Chelatococcus sp. YT9: one gene and its partner. The protein of the gene in region 2 interacts with the protein of the main gene of each other region in a pairwise test. Links are inferred from orthologs where the notes say so. Each region holds a gene or a part of one and is shown on either strand. Other genes may lie near its edges.

Evidence for each region. Proteins that work in one complex are often made in the same cells at the same time.
Region 1: the proteins of KIO76_RS07595 (region 2) and KIO76_RS17850 interact in binary tests that used the Escherichia coli proteins (3 or more experiments, as listed by UniProt). The link is inferred for Chelatococcus sp. YT9 from one-to-one orthologs.

Annotation. Positions count from the first base shown.
Region 1 is NZ_JAHBRW010000001.1:3,872,000-3,876,886, reverse strand. What follows is about bases 1,129-4,001. They hold KIO76_RS17850 (ABC-F family ATP-binding cassette domain-containing protein), read left to right. Parts: upstream 1,129-1,564; coding sequence 1,565-3,439; downstream 3,440-4,001. Other genes in these bases: KIO76_RS17845 (hypothetical protein), read left to right, coding at 3,631-4,001. Also shown: KIO76_RS17860 (TetR/AcrR family transcriptional regulator), read left to right, coding at 1-259; KIO76_RS17855 (Crp/Fnr family transcriptional regulator), read right to left, coding at 276-962; more of KIO76_RS17845, read left to right, coding at 4,002-4,746; KIO76_RS17840 (S10 family peptidase), read right to left, coding at 4,816-4,887. UniProt on the Escherichia coli protein: Genetic data indicate it may be involved in ribosome assembly or function.
Region 2 is NZ_JAHBRW010000001.1:1,695,078-1,700,643, reverse strand. Bases 1,047-4,598 are described here. They hold KIO76_RS07595 (2-oxoglutarate dehydrogenase E1 component), read left to right. Parts: upstream 1,047-1,437; coding sequence 1,438-4,398; downstream 4,399-4,598. Other genes in these bases: odhB (2-oxoglutarate dehydrogenase complex dihydrolipoyllysine-residue succinyltransferase), read left to right, coding at 4,490-4,598; sucD (succinate--CoA ligase subunit alpha), read left to right, coding at 1,047-1,128. Also shown: sucC (ADP-forming succinate--CoA ligase subunit beta), read left to right, coding at 1-244; more of sucD, read left to right, coding at 244-1,046; more of odhB, read left to right, coding at 4,599-5,566. UniProt on the Escherichia coli protein: E1 component of the 2-oxoglutarate dehydrogenase (OGDH) complex which catalyzes the decarboxylation of 2-oxoglutarate, the first step in the conversion of 2-oxoglutarate to succinyl-CoA and CO(2).

The sequences.
Region 1 (4,887 bases), 2.2 Mb from region 2 along the record:
ACGAGCCTTCTTCGAAGCCGGGCCTTGTTACGGCGTGACACGGCTTTCCGTCTATCTCGCCGCGCAGCAGGCGGCGGGGCGTCTCGCCATGGATGATACCGATATCGCCGCCGCGCAGTTCATTGGTCTTGTTCAAGGCGGCCTTACGAAAGCTCCGCTTTTCGGCGTAAACGAACAGCCGTCAGAGGAGGCGATCGAACGAACCGTCGCGAGCGCGCTACGCGTCTTCTTCGCTGCCTATGGACCGGAACGGTCCTGACGGCGGGAGGCCTTCCCTATTTATCATCCCGCAAGGCTTCCTTGACGCGGGCGTCCAGGACCTCAGGCTGCTTGATAACGAGCGCGCCGCGGGTACGCTCAACCAGTCCTTCCGCCGACAAGGCGCTGAATTCACGCGTGACCTGCTCACGGCGGCAACCGATGCGGGCGGCGATGACGTGGTGAAAAGGTGGCGGTGTGACGACCCGCTCGCCGGGATGCCCGGCCCGCGGCACCGACAGACGTAGCAGCTCCGCGTAGAGGCGGTGCCGGAGATCAAGCACCGTATGTTCCATGATGCGGGCATTGAGTTCCCGCACGCGCCCCGCAAGGAGCTTCAGCAACCGCTCGGCAACCGTTGGCGAGGCAAAGACGATCTCGCGGAAAACGGAAGCCGGCATGATGCACACTTCACCGCGCGTCAGAGCCGTTACATTCGCCGAGCGCTTCACGCCATCAATGGCGGCAAGCTCGCCGAACAACTCGCCCGTGCGCATCTCGCCGAGAATGACCTCTTTCCCCGACTGGCTGCGCACAAGGACCCGCACTTCGCCAGCAACGATGAAATAGACGTCGGTGGAGACATCCTCGAAATCCACCAGGATCTCGTCGGCCTCGAACCGGCGCCAGTTGCAGCGCTGCTCGTAGGCGTCAAAATCCAAATCCGCGTCCTTGAAGAACGGAACACGCGTCAGCTGCAACATCGCCCCGATTCTCACCTTCCGTCCGCATCGTCCGGACCTGAGGGAACGGGGTCAAGCGGCTTTAGCTCCCGTCAGCGGAGCCACCATGGGAAGTGCCATCGGTTGCGCTTTGAAAGCAACAGATCTTAGCAGTTACGGCCGACTTTTGCCGGAAATGCACCCATTCTGTTCAAACTTTCAAGCCGATCGCGCAGAGGATGCCTTCCGGAGCCTCAGGCGGCCGGGGGCGGAAGCGTCGCAGGAATGCTTTGGGGAGCCTGTGCTGGCGCATGAACCCCGGGCCAAGCGTATGGATCGGTGCGCAGAAGTTCAAGGCGCGAAACATTTCCCGCTCCACCCAGGACCAGCGCAATGCCCATCACAAGGCCGCCAACGGCGACCGCCAGAGCGGGAATGGAGAACAAACTGACATCAAGACGCATGACTTGGCCGAATCACATGTTGTCCACAGCTTTTCAACACCATGTCCTCACGCTTGTCCAAGGCAGCATCGCGACCGGACTATGTCGAAGACATGGCAAACCGCGCGGGTAACGCCTGCTAACGGCTCGCATCGACACGCAGGACTTGCGGGCGAGGCCGGCAAACGGCACAAGACTGCGATGCTGCAGATCAATGAACTGACCTATCGGCTCGGAGCACGCCTCCTGATCGACCAAGCGACCGTCGCGGTCCCGAGTGGAGCGCGTGTCGGCCTGGTCGGTCGCAATGGCGCAGGCAAGACAACACTGTTCCGGTTGATACAGGATGAGATCGCGGGCGAGTCCGGCAGCATTACCCGTCCGAAGAACTGGCGGATCGGCGCGGTGGCGCAGGAAGCCCCGAGTGGGCCGGAGACGCTGATCGAGGTGGTCCTAGCGGCCGATACCGAACGCGCCGCGCTGCTGGCTGAGGCCGAGACAACGACTGATCCCATGCGACGTGCCGATATCGAGATCAGGCTCGTCGATATCGATGCCCATTCGGCGCCGGCACGGGCGGCCGCTATTCTCCACGGCCTTGGGTTCGATGCGGAAGCACAGGCGCGTCCTTGCTCATCCTTCTCCGGCGGCTGGCGCATGCGCGTCGCTCTTGCCGCCGTGCTCTTCACCGAACCAGATCTGCTGCTGCTCGACGAGCCCACAAACTATCTCGACCTCGAAGGCACGCTCTGGCTTTACGACTATCTCGGGCGCTATCCCCATACGGTGCTCGTCATCAGCCACGACCGCGATCTCCTGGACACAGCGGTCGACCACATCCTGCATCTCGACCAGGGCAAGCTCACGGTCTACCGCGGCGGGTACACCTCCTTCGATCGCCAGCGACGGGAGAAGCAGGCCCTTCAATCCAAAGCGCGGATGAAGCAGGAAGCCGAACGCAAACACCTCAGCGCCTTCGTCGAGCGTTTCCGCGCCAAGGCGTCGAAAGCGCGCCAAGCGCAGTCGCGGCTCAAGCGGCTGGAGAAGATGGAGCCAATCGCCGCCGTGGCCGGTGAAGAGGTGCTGCCCTTCCATCTGCAGGGCCCGGACCGCCCGCTCTCCCCACCCCTCATCGCGATCGAAGGCGTCGGTGTCGGCTATGGCGACCGCACGGTGCTCGATCGCCTGAACCTGACCCTTTTACCGGACGACCGCATCGCGCTGCTCGGCTCGAATGGCAACGGTAAGTCGACTTTCGCCAAGCTCCTCTCCGGACGGCTAGCGCCGATGAAGGGCCAGGTGACCCATTCGCCGAAGCTGAAGACCGCGTATTTCGCCCAGCACCAGCTGGATGAGTTGAGCCTGGCCGAGACACCTTTGCAGCACGTCGCAGCGCTCATGCCGGACGCGCCGCAGGCGAAGCAGCGGGCGCGCGCCGCCCAGTTCGGTTTTTCCGGCGCGCGGGCCGAAACGCCGGTAGATAAGCTTTCCGGCGGCGAAAAGGCCCGGCTTCTCATGGGGCTTGCAGCTTTTGGCGGCGCCCATCTCCTGATCCTCGACGAGCCGACCAACCACCTCGACATCGACAGCCGCCAGGCCCTCGTCGAGGCGATCAACGATTATACGGGCGCCGTCGTGCTCATCAGCCACGATCGATTTCTCATCGAGGCCTGCGCCGAACGCCTCTGGCTCGTTTCGAATGGCACCGTCAAATCTTATGATGGCGACATGGACGACTATCGCCGTCTTGTCCTCGGCCTCGACAAATCCGGCAGCGGCGGCAACCGCGAGGAGGCAAAGACGCCCGCCGCCGCGCCGTCCCGGCCGGCAGGCGCGGCGCGCCCGTCCCTCAACGCCATGCGCAAGCGCGTCACCGAGCTCGACGCGCGCATCGCGAAGCTGACGGCCGCCATTGAGAAGGTCGACACAGCCCTCGCCGATCCGGCGGCCTTCCGCGATAATCCGACGAAGGCGGCGGAGCTTGCGCGCATGCGCAACGAGGCCGCAGAGGCTCTGGCTCGAACGGAAGACGAATGGCTCGACGCGACAGCTACGCTGGAGGGCGCACAAGGTTGAAGCGGCGTCAGGCGCATCTCGACCTGAAATCACTCTACATGTGAATACTACACGTATAAGAGCATACCCTACAATATAAATCCTTTTTCATCGGCAAGTATCACATCTCAAGCGCCGTATGCGTCGCCAGACATCTTCATGGCGCGAATAATGCTCGCATCTCGACGCAAGAATCCGATGGTGATTTGTCCATGAAACTCCTTACAATGCCTGAAATTATCGGCAGGATTCCCGGCGCAAGGGGGGTCGGCAAGAGAATTGCCCGTGCTACAGGCGTTCTACCGCCCAAACATGCCAGCGGTCGAGAACCGCTTTCCATTCAAGGCCCTTCCACAACGCTCCCAACCTCATCCGAGCCTATCGCACCGCCTCGGCCTAAGCGCCAATTGCAAAAGGCGATCGATGCGGGGGGCCTCACCACCGGCGAGTTGCAGATTCCAGAAGAGCGCCGGCAAGGACTGATCTATATTCCTATCCGTGCACAGAAATTGAGAGAGCTCGCTCAAATTTGGAACGAGCAGAGGTTTATCGGTAAGAAGGGTCTCTATGGCATCCTGCAAAAGCCGGATGACATGCTCGAGAGCACCTGGCTGGCGACACGTCCCCTGCGCGATCTCGATTGCGAGGCTAAATTATATGTCCTGCTTGATGCCGATATCCCAGGCCATTCCGACGAAAACGTCATCGGCGGCGTAGAAGACCCGGTCACCTATTCGGGGGCCAAGGCGATGGGAACCCCCGAGCCCCGCCCAAATCCACTTCTGTCCGCTCCGCAAAAGCTTGTCAACAATGCTTTCCTCTCCAGGGAAAGGACATGGTCTCCAGATACATTCGCCAAGCATATGAAGGCCTCCGGCCTGCCAACCGACTTTCGGTTCCTCCGCCTGTACATCGGATTCTCACAATATGTGAAATCAAAGCACGGAGGCGCGCCTTACGGCAGTCATCCGGGTTGCGCTTTTGCCAAGCAATTCGCTGCAGCGATGAATAAGCTTGGATACAAGCATCTTGAAATTCGAGGATATTTTGGGGTGCTCGCAATGGCCGATGATGACGTTATGCGGAATCACCGGTATACAAAGATATACTTCGAGAATCCCCGACCAACCCCAGAGCCGGACTATTTCAAGCCTAGCCAGAAGAGTTTTGTATATTACAGCAACACTGACGATGTACGGTCTCAAACGATCATAGGCAGGACGAGTGAGCGCGCTGAACACGCTGCAGAATTTATCAAGCATCCCTTGAATACCGCGCGGGATGCTGCCCAAAAGTGGCTTTTTAAAAAGATAATTCCTCGCTCCTAGCTAGACGATCGGCGTCCTGACTGCGCCTCGGCAGATTCCGCGATCGGCTGGGGCAGCACGAATGAACGATTACAACCTCTGCCCCACCGCCTTAAACAACCGTTCGGCGCTGTCGCGCAGTGCCTTTCGAGAATCGTCGCG
Region 2 (5,566 bases):
CAACGTGAAGGGCATCCTCGTCAATATCTTCGGCGGCATCATGAAATGCGACGTCATTGCCCGCGGCGTCATCGCCGCGGTGAAGGCGGTCGGCCTGCAAGTGCCGCTGGTCGTGCGCCTCGAAGGCACCAATGTCGAGGAAGGCAAGACCATCATTCGCGAATCCGGCCTGAACGTCATCCCGGCCGACGATCTCGATGACGCGGCGCAGAAGATCGTCGCGGCCGTGAAGGGGACCCGCTGATGTCCATTCTCATCGACAAGAATACCAAGGTCATCACCCAGGGCTTCACGGGCAAGAACGGCACGTTCCACTCGGAGCAGGCCATCGCCTATGGCACCAATCTCGTTGGCGGCACCTCGCCCGGCAAGGGTGGCTCCAAGCACCTCGGGCTGCCTGTGTTCGACACCGTGCGCGAGGCGCGCGAGCAGACCGGCGCCGATGCCTCGGTTGTCTATGTGCCGCCGGCAGGCGCCGCTGACGCCATCTGCGAGGCCATCGATGCCGAGATCCCGCTGATCGTCTGCATCACGGAAGGCATTCCGGTGCTCGACATGGTGCGGGTGCGCCGCTCGCTCGATGGCTCGAAGTCGCGCCTCATCGGGCCGAACTGTCCCGGTGTGGTCACCGCCGGCCAGTCGAAGATCGGTATCATGCCGGCCAATATCTTCCGCCCCGGCAGTGTCGGCATCGTCTCGCGCTCCGGGACCCTGACCTACGAAGCGGTGTTCCAGACCAGCCAGGAAGGCCTCGGCCAGACAACGGCGGTCGGCATCGGCGGCGATCCCGTCAAGGGCACCGAGTTCATCGAGGTGCTGGACATGTTCCTCTCCGATCCCGCGACCGAGTCGATCGTCATGATCGGCGAGATCGGCGGCTCGGCCGAGGAAGATGCCGCGGAGTTCCTCGCCCGTGAGGCGAAGAAGGGCCGCAAGAAGCCGATGGTCGGTTTCATCGCCGGCCGCACGGCTCCTCCGGGCCGCCGCATGGGCCATGCTGGCGCCATTATTTCGGGTGGTAAGGGCGGCGCTGAAGACAAGATCGCGGCCATGGAGGCGGCGGGCATCCGCGTGTCCCCGTCACCGGCCCGCCTGGGCAAGACCCTGGTCGAGGTCTTGAAGGGATAAAGACAGCTTTTCGCCTGGTCCGGTTCGCGCCGGGCCAGGTTTACATCTGTCTTGTCTTGAAGTTGCGGATCCTCACCTGAGGGTCGAAGAGGAAAGGGTCTGGAAACCTTCTGGGAATATTGCGGTTCGATCGCCATATGATCGGCGGGGATCCAAGAGATCCAATTTCATGGAAACGGAACGCCCCAGGCGGTCCCTCTCGCCGCGAAACCGGGTTGCGGCGGGAGAAGCCGGCCTTCAACGGCCGCGCATATGCCTTCGCAGCGCCACCTTGCGTGTGCTGCAGAGGTCCCGGCCAGGATGAAGACGATGGCACGCCAGGACGTGAACGACATCTTTGCTCAAACTTCCTTCCTCTATGGCGGCAATGCCGCCTATCTGGAGGAGCTCTACGCCCGCTACCAGCAGAACCCGTCCTCCGTCGACGAGCAGTGGCAGACGTTCTTTGCCGGGCTGAAGGACGAGGCGGGGACGATCGTCGAGAACGCGCGCGGCGCATCCTGGAAGCGGCCGAACTGGCCGATCGTCGCCAATGGCGAACTCGTTTCCGCCCTGGACGGCAACTGGGTTGGCGTCGAAAAGGCGATCGGCGACAAGATCAAGGGCAAGGCCCAGGCCAAGGGCGTCGAGCTCAGCCAGGCCGAGGTTGAGCAGGCGGCTCGCGACAGCGTTCGCGCCATCATGATGATCCGCGCCTACCGCATGCGTGGCCATCTGCATGCCGACCTCGATCCGCTCGCGCTGGAAGCGCGCGGCGATCACGAGGAACTGCATCCCGCGACCTACGGCTTCGGACCGCAGGACTACGATCGCAAGATCTTCATCGACAATGTGCTCGGGCTTGAGTTCGCCACCATCAACCAGATGCTGGAGATCCTGCGACGCACCTATTGCCAGACGCTGGGCGTCGAGTTCATGCATATCTCGGATCCGACCGAAAAGGCCTGGATCCAGGAGCGCATCGAAGGGCCCGACAAGGAGATCAGCTTCACCCGTGAGGGCAAGCGCGCGATCTTCAACAAGCTCGTCGAGGCGGAAGGTTTCGAGAAGTTCCTCGACGTCAAGTATACGGGAACGAAGCGCTTCGGCCTCGATGGCAGCGAGTCAATGATTCCGGCGCTCGAGCAGATCATCAAGCGCGGCGGCGCTCTGGGCGTTCGTGATATCGCGCTCGGCATGGCCCACCGCGGCCGCCTGAACGTGCTCGCGCAGGTAATGGGCAAGCCGCATCGCGCGATCTTCCACGAGTTCAAGGGCGGCTCCTTCGCGCCCGACGACGTGGAAGGCTCCGGTGACGTGAAGTACCATCTCGGCGCCTCGTCGGATCGCGAGTTCGACGGCAACCGCGTCCACCTTTCGCTCGCCGCCAACCCCTCGCATCTCGAGATCGTCGACCCTGTCGTGCTCGGCAAGGTCCGCGCCAAGCAGGACCAGCTCGGCGACACAGTCGAGCGTTCCAAGGTGCTGCCGCTGCTCATTCATGGCGACGCGGCCTTCGCCGGCCAGGGCGTCGTGGCGGAATGCCTCGGTCTGTCCGGCCTGAAGGGGCACCGCACCGGTGGCTCGCTCCATTTCATCATCAACAACCAGATCGGCTTCACGACCAATCCGCGCTACGCGCGCACCTCGCCTTACCCGTCGGATCTCGCCAAGATGGTCGAGGCGCCGGTGTTCCACGTGAATGGCGACGACCCGGAAGCCGTGACCTTCGCCGCGAAGATCGCGATCGAGTTCCGTCAGAAGTTCCACAAGCCCGTCGTCATCGACATGTTCTGCTACCGCCGCTTCGGCCACAACGAGGGCGACGAGCCGGCATTCACCCAGCCGATCATGTACAAGAAGATCCGCCAGCACCCGACATCGCTGGAGATCTACGGCAAGAAGCTCGTGGCCGAGGGTGTGCTGGCCGAGAGCGAGGTTGAGGAAGCGAAGGCCGCGTGGCGCGCGAAGCTCGAGGGCGAGTTCGAAGCGGCGCAGACCTACAAGCCCAACAAGGCTGACTGGCTGGATGGCCGCTGGTCGGGCCTCAAGGCTGTCCGCGAGGATGCCGATGATCCGCGCCGCGGTGCGACAGGCCTGCCGGAAGCGACGCTCAAGACCATGGGCGAGCGTCTGACGAAGGTGCCGGAAGGCTTCCATCTGCACCGTACGATCCAGCGCTTCCTCGACAACCGCCGCAAGACGATCGAGGAAGGCCAAGGTATTGATTGGGCGACGGGCGAGGCGCTTGCCTTCGGCTCGCTTCTGCTCGAAGGCCATCCGGTTCGCCTGTCGGGCCAGGATGTCGAGCGGGGCACCTTCAGCCAGCGCCATTCAGTCTTGCTCGACCAGGAAAACGAGGATCGTTACACGCCCCTCAACAACCTCGACGAGAACCAGGCGCGCTACGAGGTCATCAATTCGATGCTTTCGGAAGAGGCCGTGCTTGGCTTTGAATATGGCTACACGCTGGCTGAGCCGAATGCGCTCACCCTGTGGGAGGCGCAGTTCGGCGACTTCGCCAACGGCGCCCAGGTCGTCGTCGACCAGTTCATCTCCTCGGGCGAGCGCAAGTGGCTCAGGATGTCCGGCCTGGTGATGCTGCTGCCGCATGGCTACGAAGGCCAGGGGCCGGAGCATTCCTCCGCCCGCCTGGAGCGCTATCTGCAGCTCTGTGCCGAGGACAACATGCAGGTCGCGAACTGCACGACCCCGGCGAACTATTTCCATATCCTGCGCCGGCAGCTGAAGCGCGAGTTCCGCAAGCCGCTCATCCTGATGACGCCGAAGTCGCTGCTGCGCCACAAGCGCTGCGTCTCGACGCTGGACGAGCTGGCCGAGGGCACGAGCTTCCACCGTATTCTCCGAGACGACGCCGAGCGTCTGCCGAAGGAGAAGATCAAGCTCGTCAAGGACGAGAAGATCCGCCGGGTCGTGATGTGCTCCGGCAAGGTCTACTACGACCTCTATGAGGAGCGCGAGAAGCGCGGCATCGACGACATCTTTTTCCTGCGCGTCGAGCAGCTCTATCCGTTCCCGGCGAAGACGCTTGCCGGCATCCTCTCCCGCTTCCGCAATGCAGAGGTGGTGTGGTGCCAGGAAGAACCCAAGAACATGGGTTCGTGGAACTTCGTCGAGCCCTATCTCGAATGGGTCCTCGACCATTCCGGACTCAAGGCAAAGCGTCCGCGGTATGTCGGCCGTCCCGCCTCGGCTTCAACAGCTGTCGGCCAGATGTCGAAGCATCTCGCACAGCTGCAAGCTTTCCTCGACGAGGCGTTGGCTTCCTGAGGGAAGCCATCGTCCCGCCAACCAAACTGGCCGCAAGGCCTTAGATCGTCATCCATCCGGCCCGGCCGGCAGACAGTAAGAAGCGAACATCATGGCGACCGAAATCCGTGTGCCGACACTCGGCGAATCCGTGACGGAGGCCACCATCGGCCGGTGGTTCAAGAAACAGGGCGAGGCCGTCAAGGCCGATGAGCCGCTCGTGGAATTGGAAACCGACAAGGTTACGCTGGAAGTGAACGCTCCGGCCGCCGGCGTTCTGGCAGAGATCACGGCCAAGGAAGGCGACACTGTCGAGGTTGGCGCCCTGCTCGGCTCCGTCACCGAAGGCGGCGCAGGTGCTGCTCCCGCCAAGGCAGCCCCGGCCAAGGCAGCCCCGGCCGATGCGCCCGCAGCGAAGCCGGCTTCAGCTCCTTCTCCTGCTCCAGCAGCGGCCCCCGCCGCCGCCAAGGGAGACAACGGCCCTGCCGTCGGCCGCATCGCCGCCGAAACCGGCCTTGATCCCGCGAAGGTCGCGGGCACCGGCAAGGATGGCCGCGTGACCAAGGGCGACATTCTCGGCGCGCTCTCCACCGGCGCGGCGACCCAGCCGGCTCAGCCCGTGCAACTGCGCGCACCCTCGGCCCCAGACGATGCCTCGCGTGAAGAACGCGTCCGCATGACCAAGCTGCGCCAGACCATCGCGCGCCGCCTCAAGGAAGCCCAGTCCGCCGCCGCCATGCTGACGACGTTCAACGACGTCGACATGTCCGGCGTCATGGACCTGCGCAACCAGTACAAGGACGTGTTCGAGAAGAAGCACGGCGTGAAGCTCGGCTTCATGGGCTTCTTCGTGAAGGCCTGCGTGCAGGCGCTGAAGGACGTGCCGGCCGTGAATGCCGAGATCGACGGCACGGACATCATCTATAAGAACTACTATCACATCGGTGTGGCCGTCGGCACGGACAAGGGTCTCGTCGTCCCGGTGGTCCGCGATGCTGACCAGCTGTCGATCGCCGGCATCGAGAAGCAGATTGCCGAGTTCGGAAAGCGCGCGCGTGAGGGCAAGCTGACCATCGAGGAAATGCAGGGCGGAACCTTCACGATCTCCAACGGCGGCGTCTACGGCTCGCTCCTCTCCACGCCGATCCTCAACGCGCCGCAGTCTGCGATCCTCGGCATGCACCGCATC